DNA from 4 places in the Microbispora rosea genome. Region 3 is predicted to be linked to each of the others. Evidence: riboswitches for the same ligand, from Rfam matches in the RefSeq annotation. Region 3 holds a riboswitch; each other region holds the start of a gene.
What was found. Region 3 has a riboswitch for cyclic di-AMP ahead of ACIBK1_RS07970 (CHAP domain-containing protein). Riboswitches for the same ligand answer to the same signal wherever they lie in the genome.
Positions count from the first base shown of each region.

Region 1: it holds a riboswitch for cyclic di-AMP, as region 3 does, so the genes downstream of both, ACIBK1_RS17260 (CHAP domain-containing protein) here and ACIBK1_RS07970 (CHAP domain-containing protein) in region 3, are expected to answer to the same signal.
Region 2: it holds a riboswitch for cyclic di-AMP, as region 3 does, so the genes downstream of both, ACIBK1_RS06100 (C40 family peptidase) here and ACIBK1_RS07970 (CHAP domain-containing protein) in region 3, are expected to answer to the same signal.
Region 4: it holds a riboswitch for cyclic di-AMP, as region 3 does, so the genes downstream of both, ACIBK1_RS15855 (glycoside hydrolase family 25 protein) here and ACIBK1_RS07970 (CHAP domain-containing protein) in region 3, are expected to answer to the same signal.

Region 1 is NZ_JBITJO010000003.1:1,074,533-1,077,859, forward strand. Features, by position in the region: gene ACIBK1_RS17250 (response regulator transcription factor) at 1-297, shown strand, start outside; gene ACIBK1_RS17255 (sensor histidine kinase) at 294-1,469, shown strand; cyclic di-AMP (ydaO/yuaA leader) riboswitch at 1,668-1,801, shown strand; gene ACIBK1_RS17260 (CHAP domain-containing protein) at 1,816-2,496, shown strand; gene ACIBK1_RS17265 (ArsR/SmtB family transcription factor) at 2,611-2,958, shown strand; gene ACIBK1_RS17270 (MerR family transcriptional regulator) at 2,986-3,327, opposite strand, start outside.
Region 2 is NZ_JBITJO010000001.1:1,249,274-1,252,600, reverse strand. Features, by position in the region: gene ACIBK1_RS06110 (isochorismatase family protein) at 1-255, opposite strand, end outside; gene ACIBK1_RS06105 (MarR family winged helix-turn-helix transcriptional regulator) at 314-754, shown strand; cyclic di-AMP (ydaO/yuaA leader) riboswitch at 1,195-1,352, shown strand; gene ACIBK1_RS06100 (C40 family peptidase) at 1,447-1,986, shown strand; gene ACIBK1_RS06095 (MarR family winged helix-turn-helix transcriptional regulator) at 2,064-2,480, opposite strand; gene ACIBK1_RS06090 (alpha/beta fold hydrolase) at 2,543-3,327, shown strand, end outside.
Region 3 is NZ_JBITJO010000002.1:102,112-105,438, reverse strand. Features, by position in the region: gene ACIBK1_RS07980 (DUF6295 family protein) at 1-235, opposite strand, end outside; gene ACIBK1_RS07975 (dienelactone hydrolase family protein) at 247-990, opposite strand; cyclic di-AMP (ydaO/yuaA leader) riboswitch at 1,350-1,492, shown strand; gene ACIBK1_RS07970 (CHAP domain-containing protein) at 1,667-2,440, shown strand; gene ACIBK1_RS07965 (DUF305 domain-containing protein) at 2,447-3,058, opposite strand; gene ACIBK1_RS07960 (hypothetical protein) at 3,260-3,327, opposite strand, start outside.
Region 4 is NZ_JBITJO010000003.1:788,509-791,835, forward strand. Features, by position in the region: gene ACIBK1_RS15845 (DUF222 domain-containing protein) at 1-195, opposite strand, end outside; gene ACIBK1_RS15850 (flavin reductase family protein) at 687-1,259, opposite strand; cyclic di-AMP (ydaO/yuaA leader) riboswitch at 1,778-1,922, shown strand; gene ACIBK1_RS15855 (glycoside hydrolase family 25 protein) at 1,935-2,657, shown strand; gene secD (protein translocase subunit SecD) at 2,719-3,327, opposite strand, start outside.

The sequences.
Region 1 (3,327 bases), on a different contig from region 3:
CCCCGGGCGGTGCGGCCCGTGCTGGAGCGGGCCGGGATCCGGCTCGACCCCGCCCGCCGTACGGTGGCGCGCGACGGACGGCAGGTGGCGCTGGGCCGCAAGGAGTTCGACGTGCTGCACGAGCTCCTGCGCGCCGACGGAGGGCTCGTGACCTCGGCCCGGCTGCGCGCGAACGTCTGGGACGAGCACGCCGACGCCGGCACGGGCGTGCTGCGCGTCACGCTCACTTCGCTGCGCCGCAAGCTGGGCGAGCCGCCGGTGATCGAGAACGTGCCGGGCCGGGGGTATCGGCTGTGACCCGTGCCCTGTCCCTGTGGAGCAGGCTCGGCCTGCGGATGCGGCTCACCCTGCTGTACGGCGGGTTGTTCTTCCTGGCGGGGTCGGTGCTGCTGTGGTTCACCCACCTGCTGACGGCGCGGGCGCTCAACCAGCGGTTCGTGGTGGCGGTGGCGTCGAAGGTGACCGGCATCGGCACCCCTGGGGCCGTCATGGGAACGACGCTGCCCGACGGCGACATGCTCGCCCAGCGGGTGCGCACCAACGTCGAGCAGGGGGCGGCCGACGTGCTGAGCGACGTGCTCCGCTCGTCGGTGGTCGTCATGGTCCTGGTCGGGGTCGTCGCGGTGGTGCTGGGCTACCTGGTGGCCGACCGTGCGCTGCGCCCGCTCGACCGGGTGACCGAGACCGCGCAGCGCCTGTCGGAGAGCACGCTGCACGAGCGCATCGCGCTGCGCGGCCCGCAGGACGAGGTCAAGCGGCTCGCCGACACCTTCGACGCGATGCTCGACCGGCTGCACCGGGTGTTCGACGCCCAGCGCCGGTTCATCGCCAACGCCTCCCACGAGCTGCGCACCCCGCTGGCGATCAACCGTACGGTCCTGGAGGTGTCGCTGGAGGAGCCGGCGGCGTCGGAGGACCTGAAGGCGCTGGCCCGCGCGCTGCTCGGCACCAACGCGAGGTACGAACGGCTGATCGAGGGCCTGCTCATGCTGGCGCAGTCGGAGCAGGAGGTGACCGCGCGCAAGCCGATCGACCTGCGGCAGGTCGTCCGTACGGCGATGGAGCAGATCGACCTGCAGCCGCGCCGCGGGAAGGTGGTCGTGCACGAGGACCTGCGCCCGGCGGTGGCGCACGGAGATCCGCTGTTCCTCGAACGCTGCCTGTTCAACCTGCTGGAGAACGCGATCAAGTACAACCTGCGGGACGGGGAGGTCTGGGTCCGGTTGCGGGAGGACGAGGCCGGGGTGAGCGTGACGGTGGAGAACACCGGGCCCCCCGTTCCGCCGTACGAGGTGGACGACCTGTTCGAGCCGTTCCGACGGCTCGGCGGCGACCGCGTCCGCTCCGCCCGCGGGGCGGGGCTGGGCCTGTCCATCGTCCGGGCCATCGCCGTGGCCCACGGCGGCGAGGTGGAGGCGCTGGCCCGGCCGGAGGGCGGCCTGGCGGTGACCGTACGCCTGCCGCGGTGAGCCGGGTCCTCCCTTGATCCCCATGCGCCGCTACCCGGCGACGCCCGGTTTGCCGCCTACTGCACAGTAAAATGTGTGTTGTTCTAACTTGACCGGTCTGACCTGGTCTATTACCTTTTAGGCAGCTCAGGGTGCACTTGCTCATCTCAATGGTCAAGAAGCCCTCCTCAGACCGAAGCGGCCGGCCGATCCCGGTCTGCCGCCCGGCCGCCGAGTCCGCGTCCGCGCGGAGCCGGGGACCCACCTCTCCTGGGGTGAATCGGCATGCGTGCCGTAGGGCGACTTCCAGCCCGAACCCGTCAGCTAACCCGGTAGGCGGCATGGAAGCAAGGGAGTACGCCCCACCATGCACGTCCTCAACACCTGTGTTCGCGCTGCCGTCGCCGGCGGGGCCCTCGCCTCGGCCCTGCTGATCGCGTCGCCGGCTGCGCACGCGGACAACCCGGCGACCGGCAAGGGCTCGGCCGCCGCGCAGTCCATGGCCGAGACCGCCTCCCGGCTGCCCAAGATCAGCTCGATGGACGTGCTGAAACTGGCCAGGAGCCAGGTCGGGATCAGCGAGAACGCCAAGGGCGGCGGCACCAAGTTCCAGCATTGGTACATGTCCACGCCCCGCGCCCGCGAGACCCTCGCCCGCGACGGCGGCGCGCTCACCGACTACCTCAACGCCCCCTGGTGCGACATGTTCGTCTCCTGGGTGGGCCAGCAGCTCGGCATCGGACCGGTGATGGGCTCCGACGCCTACACCGTGGAGCACGCCCAGTGGTTCGCCGACCACGGCCGCTGGGGCCACACGCCCAAGCCGGGCGCGGTGGTGTTCTTCAGCTGGAGCGGCAGCGAGGACATCGACGACATCCAGCACGTCGGGTTCGTCGTCAAGGACAACGGCAACGGAACGATCCAGACTATCGAGGGCAACACGGGCGACGGTGGCGCCGTCGAGGTCCGCACCCGTCCCACCTCGCAGGTGGCGGGCTACGGCTACCCGATGTACCCCGGGGACGTCTCCGCCTCCGCCTCCTCCTGAGGCACGACAGCTCCGAGGCGCGCCGGTGATCCCGGCGCGCTTCGCCGTCTCACCCGGGAGCGCCCGGCACCTGCCGAATTGACCGGTACAAGCGTGAGCTGCGAGCCTGGCGGCATGCACGCGTTCGACGTCCTCGGCGATCCGGTGCGCCGCCGGATCCTGGAACTTCTCGCGGAGGGCGAGCGCCCCGCCGGGGAGATCGGCGCGATCGTGCAGGAGGAGTTCGGGATCTCCCAGCCGGGGGTGTCCCAGCACCTGCGCGTGCTGCGGGAGAGCGGCTTCGCGACGGTCCGGGCCGAGGGCACCAGGCGCCTGTACGCCGTCGACCCCGCGCCGCTCCACGAGGTCGACACCTGGCTCGACCACTTCCGCCGCTTCTGGAACCAGCGCCTGGACGCCCTGGGCACCGAACTCGCGCGTGGAAAGCGGGAGCGCCGCCTCCGGGACGACGCCCGTCCGTGAGCCGTGCGCGCCGCCTCCGGGCCGGCGCTACCGGGGAGCCGCGCCCCGGGAGACCGGCCTGCATCTGGGGGCCACGCGCGCGAGTTTGGTCCAGCCCGTCCAGCCGCGCTGCTCCAGCAGCTCGATCAGCCGGCGCGCCGGCGGCACCGTGTCGAACGCCAGCCTGTCCATCAGCGTGACAAGCGGTGACGCCATCTCGGTGTCGTCGACGTAGTCCTCGCCCCGCTCGTCGGCCATATCCGTAAGGTAGGCGGCCAGCCTGTCGGCCAGTTCGACCAGCCGCGGGTCGTCGTCGGCCCGGTCGAGGGCCTGGCTCAGGGTGAGGTAGAAGTCGACGAGGCGCGGGTCCTCGATCTGCTCCCGCTTGCG
Region 2 (3,327 bases), on a different contig from region 3:
GCGCCAGGCCACGTCGTCCCAGCAGGACGGTCCGGTGCGCACGTACGGCTCACCGTCCGGCAGTTCCTCGACCATCACGGGGCCGCCGGGGCGAGGCGCGGCCGAGAGGGTGAACGGGATGTCCAGGGCTGCGACGAGTCCGTTCAGGACCTTGGCCGCGCGGCGGATGGAAGAGGCCGGGTTGGTCGCACTGGCCTCGACGATGCCGGCCTGAAGGTCGGCGAACACCACGTGGACGGAGGCGGGGTTCAGCATCGTTCTGACTCCAAATCGTTCAGAGGTTGAATCGTTTAAGGACGGTAGCATTGAAGGCATGAACGATGTCAAGCTGACCTCGACGCTGGCCTTCCGGCTCGGCACGCTGGGGGCCGTTGTGACCGAGCGGTTCTCGGCGCGCCTGGCCGGCCACGGCCTCAAGCCCAAGCACATAGGACTGCTGACGGTGCTGGAGTCCGGAACGGCGACCTCTCAGCTCGACATCGCCAAGCTCATGAACGTGGCGCCCAGCCTGGTGGTGTCGCTCGCCGACCGCCTGGAGGAGCTCGGCGCCATACAGCGCGAACGCGACCCTTCGGACCGGCGCAGGCAGACGCTCGCACTCACCGAAGAGGGCCGGGAGCTGCTGGCCACCTGCACCGCGGCGGCGGCCGAACTCGACAGCGAACTGACCGACGGCCTCGACCCCGAGGAGACCGAGGCACTGCGGAGCGTTCTGCTCACGCTGGCCCGCCGCAACGGCCTGCCCGCCGACTAGCGGGCGGCTAGCGGCGCATCCACGGACCGCGACCGGGTCCGGTCACCGGTCGTTGTGCATATGCCGGGCCGACGCCGTCCGGGCCCTCGCCCCCTTGTCCGCGACGCCACGAGGCCGCGACGGCGGGCACGCGTTTGCACTGCGGTGAGCACCCCGCCTTGCTGTGCAGCTCATACAGGCGCGCCCCCCTGCGACCGGAAGATCCCGGCAAGTGTGACGAGCGCCACATTTTGCATTCAGAGCCGCCCTGACCTGCGGTTTCGCGCTTTTGATCCTTTTTATACGGTCATTACCCTTTTCATGCCCTTTGCGGCGATATGGGCTGCTTGGTAGTTTCCTTGCCCTGCGGTGGGGTCCGCGTGACGCCGCCGTGACGAACCCGGCCCGGCCGGGTTCGACCATCCACTGTCGCCGTCGCCACGTCCTCTCCGCCCCCCTGGGCGACGGTGATGCCGAATCCGTGCAGCAAGGAGGCTCGGAGCCGGGGAACCAATCGACCTTCGACGAAGGTCTGGGGTGAATCGGCGCGCCAGCGCCGTAGGGCAACTTCCCTGCCCGAATCCGTCAGCTAACCCGGTAGGCGCAAGCGGAAGACCAAAGGGAGAGATCCCCTGTCCACCAACTCCACCACTCTGCTCCACATCGCCTGCGTCACGCTCAGTAGCGCGGCGCTCACCGCGTCCGCGGGAGCATTGAGCGCACTCCCCGCAGCCGCCGCGCCGACACCGGCGACGGCCCCGCCCCCGGCCTCGACGATCATCCCGCCCGAGCCCGCCGCCACGGCGACCACCCCGTACAACCGCGAGGCTCCCCTGACGTCCACGGCGGACGACTCCGCCACCACGAAGCTCACCAAGTCGGCCCTTCAGCAGCAGAAGGCCGAGCGCGCCATCGAGGTGGCGAAGAAGCAACTCGGCGATCCGTACATATGGGGCGCCACGGGCCCACGGGCGTTCGACTGCTCCGGGCTGGTCCAGTTCGCCTGGCGCAAGGCCGGCGTCAAGCTCCCGCGTACGACGTGGTCGATGCTCAACGCCGCCAAGAAGAAGGTCTCCCTGCCGCACCTCAAGCCCGGCGACCTCATCTTCACCAGTGGCGGCGGCCACGTGGGCATGTACATCGGGCACAAGAAGGTGATCAGCGCCCCCCACAGCGGCGCGGTGGTCAGCATCGACAAGCTCGACTCCTACTGGAGAGGCAGCTTCCTCACCGCCGTACGCCCCGGCGTCTGACCTGGGAATCCTCCGTGGAGATGCCCCGAAGCGCGCCGTCGGGGCGTCTCCACCGGAGGCCGGCCGCGGGCCGGAGGCTACGCGTCCTCCACGATGAGGCGCTGGAGCAGGGCCAGCAGCGTCGCGCGGTCTACGTCCGTCAAGGCGGTGTAGCACCTGGCGAGCACCTCGTCGGCGACCTTGTGCCCGGCTTCCAGGACCCGCTCGCCGGAAGAGGTGAGATGGTGCTCGATGCGCCGGCCGCGCCCGGGCCTGCGCTCGATCCATCCCTGGGCCACCAGCCGACCGGCGAGGGCCCCGAATGCCTGCTCGGTCTGGAACGTCGCCGCGGCCAGTTCCCGGGCCGACGCCCCGGGAGAACGGCTGATCGCTCGGAGGGCGTCCCACTGGGCGAGCGTCGCGCCGACCGCCGACAGCCCGCCCTCCAGGGCCCGGTGCTGCCGATATTGGACCTGCTTGACCGCTCGCCCGAGTTGTTGCAGATCACTACGCACGAGACGAGTGTAGTACGAAAACTAAGCTAGTTTAAATAAGCTTCTTTAGTTATGCTGCGGCCATGGACACCATCCCGCTCTATGACGATCTGTCCCTCCACGTGTCGGAGGCCGGAACCGGCAGACCGGCCCTGATCCTGCACGGCGGCGGCGGCCCCGCCACGGTCGCCGGGCTCGCCGGGCACCTCTCCCGGACGACACACACCGTCACGCCCGTGCACCCCGGCTGGGACGGCGCCCACCGCCCCCCATGGCTCACCGGCATAGACGACCTCGCCCTGACCTACCTGCACTGTCTGCATCGCCTGGGACTGCGCGACGTCCTCGTCGTCGGCTCCTCCCTCGGCGGCTGGACCGCCGCCGAGATGGCCGTACGCGACACGGCGGGCGTCATCACCGGGCTGGTGCTGATCGACGCCGTCGGCGTGGACGTGCCCGGCGAGCCGATCCGCGACTTCTTCTCCCTGGACGCCCGCGGCGTCGCCGAATACGCCTGGCACGACTCGCAGCGCTTCTACGTCGACCCGGCCGGCGTCCCCGCCGACCAACTCGCGCGCCGGGCAGCCGACATGGCCACCATGCGCACGCTGGCGGGCGACCCCTACATGCACGATCCCAAGCTGCTCCGCCGGCTGCGGCACCTCGACGTGCCCGCTCTCCTGCTGTGGGGGGAAAGCGACCGGATCGTCACGCCCGCCTACGGCGCCGCCTACGCCGACGCCTTCCGGAACGGCCGGCTGGAGGTGATCCCCGAGGCCGGTCACCTCCCGCACATCGAACAGCCGGCGGCCACCTTCGCCGCCATCGACCGTTTTCTGCACGCGGCCGCGACCGGTTCCCCGGCGGC
Region 3 (3,327 bases):
CCAGGGCCTTGTGGATGGCCTCCACGAGGGCGAGCGCCGCCTCCTCGGTGAGCTCGATCGCGACCCGGGCCGACGGGCCCTCCGCCGGGTTGGTGATGTCGATGTTCACCGTGTGCTCCTGGCACGCGTGATAGGGATGGTCGATGTAGACCATGCCGTCGGTGACCGTGAACCAGCCCGACGCCCCCTTGGCGGCGCCGTCGACGCGGATCTTCTCGGTGAGATAGGTGCACATTGCTGTTCTCCTCAGGCGGCGAGGTGGCGGCCGAAGAAATCGAAGACCTTCTTCCAGCCCTCCACCGCCGCGGCGGGCCGGTAGGCCGGCCGGTCCACGGAGAAGAACCCGTGACCGGCGTCGGGGAAGACGTGGAACTCGTGGTCCTTGCCGAGCTTGTCCAGCTCTGTGGAGAGCACCCCCACCTCCTCCGGCGAGGGGAACTGGTCGTCCGCGCCGAAGAGCCCGAGCAGCGGGCAGGACAGGTCGGCGGCGCGGGAGATCAGCGGCGTGGCCGCCAGCGGGAATTCGGCGGGCGGCGAGTTGACCACGAAGGCCCCGTAGCAGTCGACGGCCGCGTCGATCTGCAGCGAGCAGGCGGCCAGGAACGTCTGCCGCCCACCGGAGCAGTAGCCGATGACGCCGATCTTGCCGTTGGCGTGCTCCAGGCCGTTGAGGTAGGCCGCGCCGCCGGCGACGTCGCCGACGAGCTGCTCGTCCGGGACGCCGCCCTTGGCCCGGGCGGCGGCGGCCTGGTCGTCCGGGCTGACGCCCGCGCCCTCCCTGGAGTACAGGTTCGGGCAGATCGCTGCGTAGCCGTGCGCGGCGAACCTGCGGACGATCTCCTTGGTGCCCGCGTCGTAGCCGGGCATGTGGTGGATCACCACGACCCCGCCGTGGGGAGCGGAGTCGAGCGGCCGGGCCGCGTACGCCTCGAGTTCGGCGCCTTCGTGCCCGGTCACGGCGACCGTGCCGGCCCACATCGCGTCCGTCATTGAGATTCCCTTTCCTCTGACCACAGCGCTGCCCGTGAGATGGCGGTGCAGGAGCCCACCTTAGTCGTTAGCTGAGCTAACCAAGTCGCCCGTCCACCGCCGGGCCGGATGGCGGTGGGCGGGGTCGTCCCGGCCCGTCCGCCGGGCGCGTGCTCATGCCGTATGGCGGCTGTATGGCGGCTGTGTGGCGGCTGTGTGGCGCATCTCACCGCCGGCGGCCGGCGACCGCGAGGACCTGCGGAAGCAGGGAAGGGCGGCAGCCGGAATGATGCCCTTTGCCGGGTTTTTCGTCGTGTCTTACTTGTTATCTACTAAACTTCCCGTGTGTCTCGCCGGTGCGCGGTCCTCAACCCGAGGACGACCGGCGACCGCCGAATCCCGGAAGTCATCGATCCCGGGAACCGGGGACCCACGTTTCCTGGGGTGAATCCGGACCATCCGGTAGGGCTACTCCTGGCCCGAACCCGTCAGCTAACCCGGTAGGCGGCCAAGGAGAGGAGAGCGTGTGGAGTGTCGGCTCCACCTGCCCACCCGGTCCGCGCCGCGTCGCCGGACCGCATGCCCGCCCTGGAACGTCTCCAGGCTTCCGGGGTGATGGCGCGCCCGTGACGGGCTGTCGCATCTCCCGTTTCTGATTCCGCCCCGCCGTGGCGTGTCCCCGGACGGTCATGCCGTCATGCCGTCACGCCCCGCGGGCCGTTCGTCATGTCTCGAAGCGCGCCATGAGGAGCCTCCGATTTCCACCGATCCGATAGCTCGACAGCTGCTCGACGCCGTACGCCCCGAACTGGGCTACCGCGAGCGAGCCGGGAAACACACGAAGTTCGGCGAGTGGTACGCCGACAACGTCGCCAAGGACCCCGACTTCAAGGCCGCCCCCTGGTGCGACATGTTCGTCTCGTGGGCGGCCGACCGGGCCGGGGTGCAGGCCCACGTCGGGGAGTTCGCGCTGACCACGCGGCACGCCAAGTGGTTCGAGAAGCACCACGCCTGGAGCGACAGGCCCGAGCCGGGCGCGGTGGTGTTCTTCGCCTGGTCGGGGTCCAAGAAGATCCGCGACATCGACCACGTCGGCATCGTCGAGAAGGTCGTCGGTCGCAAGGTCCACACGATCGAGGGCAATGTCGACGGCGTGTGGCTGAAGCGCAAGGTGCGCGACACGAGCAAGATCGTCGGGTACGGCCTGCCGCGCAAGGTCAAGGTGGCGCAGAAGGCGCCGGTGACGATCCAGCCGGCGGCGGCAGTGAACGCGAGCGTCCAGAGCGCCGGGGCGCCCGCCACCAGGAACATGGCGGCCACGCAGGGGAAGGCCCTCGACGTCGTGTGGTCGCCGGGCGACGCCGTTCTGCCGGCGGGCCTGCTGTTCGCGGTGGTCTCCACCGCCGTGACCGGGATCCGGGTCAGGGCCGCGGCGGCGACGTCCGGCGGACGGCACCGCAAGCGCGGGTGAGGCAGATCAACCCGGCAGGCTGTCCAACATGCTCTTCATCTCCTTGATCTCGGCCGACTGGCTGGAGACGATGGACTCCGCCATCCGCCGGGCCGGCTCGTAGGTTCCGCCGCGCAGCTCGTCGCGCGCCATGGCGACCGCTCCCTCGTGGTGGCGGATCATCATCGTGAGGAAGGCCCGGTCGAAGGCCCGTCCGGACAGCCCTTCGAGACGCCGCATGTCCTCGGGAGACATCATCCCGGGCATGGCGTGGTGGGCCGGCGCCGGACTCTCACCGGGCACCCGCTCACCCCAGGCCGTGAGCCAGCCGCTCATCGTCCGGATCTCCGGAGCCTGCGCGGCCTCGATCCGCCGGGCGAGCCGCGCGACCCGGGCGTCCGCCGCGCGGTCCGCGGCCAGCCTCCCCATCTCCACCGCCTGACGATGATGCGGGATCATCATCCGGGCGAACATGACGTCCCGGTCGTTGTGGTCGGCCGTCGGCGTCGGGGCCCCGGGCGCGGTGAGCGCGGCGGGTGAGGAAGGCGTGGCGGCTGTGGCGGCCGAGCCGTACGGGCCGCCCGCGCCGACCAGCAGATCGGCCGTCAGCAGGGCCACCGGCAGAACGCGTCCCTTCATCGGCCAGCACCTCCGTACGTCCGGGCGGCGGACCAACGGCCTTCCCGCCGCCCTGCCTGCGGTGCCGACGACGGCGCCACCCCCGGTGCGCCGTCGCCGCGTGAACCGTGTGAAGGCGAACACAGTCCTCGAACAGCACCGTGTCCTCGAACAGCATTCGTGTTCTCTGGCTGTCGTACCCCGCTGCGTGGAACGTTCCCGTCAGCCGCTGAACGTGATCCGGAACCGGTAGTTGTCACCGTAGGTCGAGCCGCGGATGGTGAACGCCG
Region 4 (3,327 bases), on a different contig from region 3:
CCCGGTGCCGGGCGTGCCGTCGCTCGTGTGCGCGCTCGTGTGCTGCGGCGGCTGGAGGTCGGCGATCGGGAAGTACTCGCGGGCGGATGAGCCATCGGCAGACCACAACGGCGAGTCGGCGGTCAACCGGTCCCACCAGTCGTCGGAACTATTCGAACGACGAAGGCGGTCAGGATGAGAGTCGAACAGATCCATCACACCTCCTCGGGAAATTCGAAAGTCTGTATGAATTCTCTCATTGCTCCAGGTCGTCGAGCAACGCGACGAAGCGATTAGCTGGAGTTACAGGTGGGAGGAGATAGGCAGGTCAGGGCCCGGTTCTGGCGGTGCTGGTGCATGCATCCGGGGCGGTCGCGACGGCAACGACGCGCCGGGTACGCGCAGGAAGGGGCAATCCTGCCAGCAGCAACTCCACTTATAGGTGGCGCAGAGAGGGGTCAGCCGTGCGGTCGCGGCTTTGACGTCATCGTTGTCGATGTCCGGATGGTGCCGGGGCGCGCCGTCGATCGCCCTGTACGGCGACGGTGAGCTCGGGAATCGTGTCCTGCGGCGAGAAGGACTGTGCCTCCTCGAAATCAACCCCGGTGGTTAGGGCGTCGACCAGAAGGCTGCGAATTCGCCGGGTCGCCCCGCGCACTCGGACGGCCGGATCACCGGAAGGGGCCGCGGCAGGGGGAGGTCGGTGCTCACCCCCAGTGGTCGCCCCAGCCCCACAGATTGGGACCGAGGGCGGCGGCCTGGTCGTCCTGCTCCACTCCGAACCGGCCGCGGAAGAACAGCATCGGGCGCTGCTCGGTGACGACGGGTTCGAGCTCGCGCACGTGGCCGATGATCACGTCGTGGTCACCGGCGACGTGCACGTCGCGCACGTCGCCGTGGACTCGCAGCAGCACCTTCCGCAACGCCGGAGTGCCCCATCGCGACAGGTCCCAGTCGAGTCCAGCGAACTTGTCGCCTCTGCTGGAGCCGAATCGGCCGCAGATGTCGATCTGATCCTCGCCGAGGACGTTCACGCAGAAGCGGCCCGACTTTTTGATCCGCGGCCAGGCGCGGCCCTTGTGGTCGGCACAGAACAGGATCAGCGGCGGTTCGAGGGACACCGAGGCGAACGACTGGCAGGCGAAGCCCACCGGTTCCCCGTCGTCGAGGCCCGTGACCACGCTAACGCCGGTCGCGAACATGCCCAGCGCGCGCCGGAACTCGGCCGGCGTCGGCGGCGCCACCTCGGTGAACTCGGGGTCGGCGGGTGCAGCGGTCATGGACTCACCTCGCGTACGTGTCGGTGCCTCAGGTGACGAACTTACAAACCCCCTTACGGGCGGATCGCACGGGGATCCCGGTCAACGGAAGCCGCGTACGGGCGGGGTTACGGTCCGAGCGGGTCACCTGCCGGCCCGCCCCGGCCTCACTCATCGGGATGATCGTCCTGTTCGCGATATCTGTCCAGTTAGCGACACCGAATTGCGGACGAGCGCGGACGTCGAGCGGGGCTGTCCTCCCCGGTGATGCGGCGGGTGATGGGCGTGCACGAGCTCGACTACGGCCACCTGCTCGACGACATGGTGCTGTCGCGGGACGAGCCGCGACCGAGTACGTCGTGCCCGGCATCGAGCTGATCGACACGGGCCGGGCGTCGCCGTCCCGCTGCAGGTAAAGACGGGTTTTGTCCTGTTTACACCATTCTGGTGCTGTGTGTACCTTTAGGTCGCACGGCATGGGTACCGGCCGACATTCTCCGTCGTATCCCTTGCCGTGTCGTTGCCCGGACCGCGCGGTGGTCGCGCGGCCGCCGAATCCGCGTCATGTGGAGCCGGGGACCCACTCTCTCGGGGTGAATCGGCGCGCAGGCCCCCAGATGCGCCCGTAGGGCACTTCCTGCCCGAACCCGTCAGCTAACCCGGTAGGCGGAATGGAAGCAAGGAGTCAACCCCGCCATGTCCATCCATCGGCTCTCCCTCGGGGGCCGGCCCTCCCGCCGGCGCCTGCGCTCCGCCCTCGCTGCGGCGACCCTCGCGGTCTCGGCCGCCACGGCCACCGTCACGGCGGCCGTCGCCCTGCCCGCCCCGGCGTACGCGAACCCGCACACGTACGGCCAGGACGTCTCCGGCTACGAGGCCGACCACGACTGGATGAACAGCCGCGCGCAGTTCGGGTTCATCAAGGCCACCGAGGGGACCGACTGGGTCGACTCGTCCTTCCCCCGGCACTGGCAGGAGCTGGCCAAGAAGGGCATCGTCCGCGGCGTCTACCACTACGGCCATCCCTCCAACGACCCCATCGCCGAGGCCGACCACTTCCTCAGTGTGGTGAACTCGCAGCCGCACAAGCCCGGCGACATCCTGGTCCTCGACCTGGAGACCGCCGACGGCGAGTCCGTCGAGCAGGTCAACAGGTGGGCCAAGACCTGGCTGGAGTACGTGACGGCCAAGACCGGCACCAGGCCGATGTTCTACAGCGGCTGGAACTTCGCGAACAAGTACGGCCGCGGCCTCGGCCAGTACCCCCTGTGGGTGGCCCACTACAGCAAGGCGCCGGGCGACATCACGCCGCCCGCCGACTGGAAGTCCTGGGCGATCCACCAGTACACCGACACGCCCATCGACCAGAACGTCTCCGCGCTGACGCCCGCCCAGCTGCGCGCGCTCGGCCGGCCGTAGCCGAACGGGCCCCGGGGCGGGGCGTCCCCGCCCCGGGGCCGAGGCCGGTCGACCGGCTCGGTCAGACCACCGCGCCGGAGCCGTCACGCCGCGCGGGCCTCGCACGCGGCGCGGCGGGAGCCGGCGGCGGCTGGCCGGACCGCCGCTCCAGCGCGATCGCCACCGGCCCGGCCACGAACGACGACGACAGCGTCCCCACGACGATGCCGATCAGCAGGGCGACGGCGAAGTCACGCAGCGAGTCGCCGCCGAACACCGCCAAAGCCGCCAGGATGAACAGCGCCCCGAGCCCGGTGTTCACCGTGCGCGGCACGGTCTGCAGGATCGCGGCGTTCACCACCCGGCCGAACGGCTCCCGGCGCCGCAGCGGCCACAGCTCGCGCACCCGGTCGAACAGCACGACCTTGTCGTTGACCGAGTAACCGATGATCGTGAGCATCGCGGCCAGGAACACCCCGTCGATCGGCTTGCCCAGCCAGGCGAACGTGCCGACGACGACGGCCGCGTCCACGAACAGGGCCGCCACGGCCGCCGTGCCGAACGTCCACCGGAACCGGAACGCCAGGTAGACGAGCTGCGCGGCGAGCGCGACGGCGAGCGCGATGAGCGCGTTGCGGCGCAGCTCCTCACCCAGGCTCGGACCGATGAGCTCGTCGCGGTGCTTGGTGAC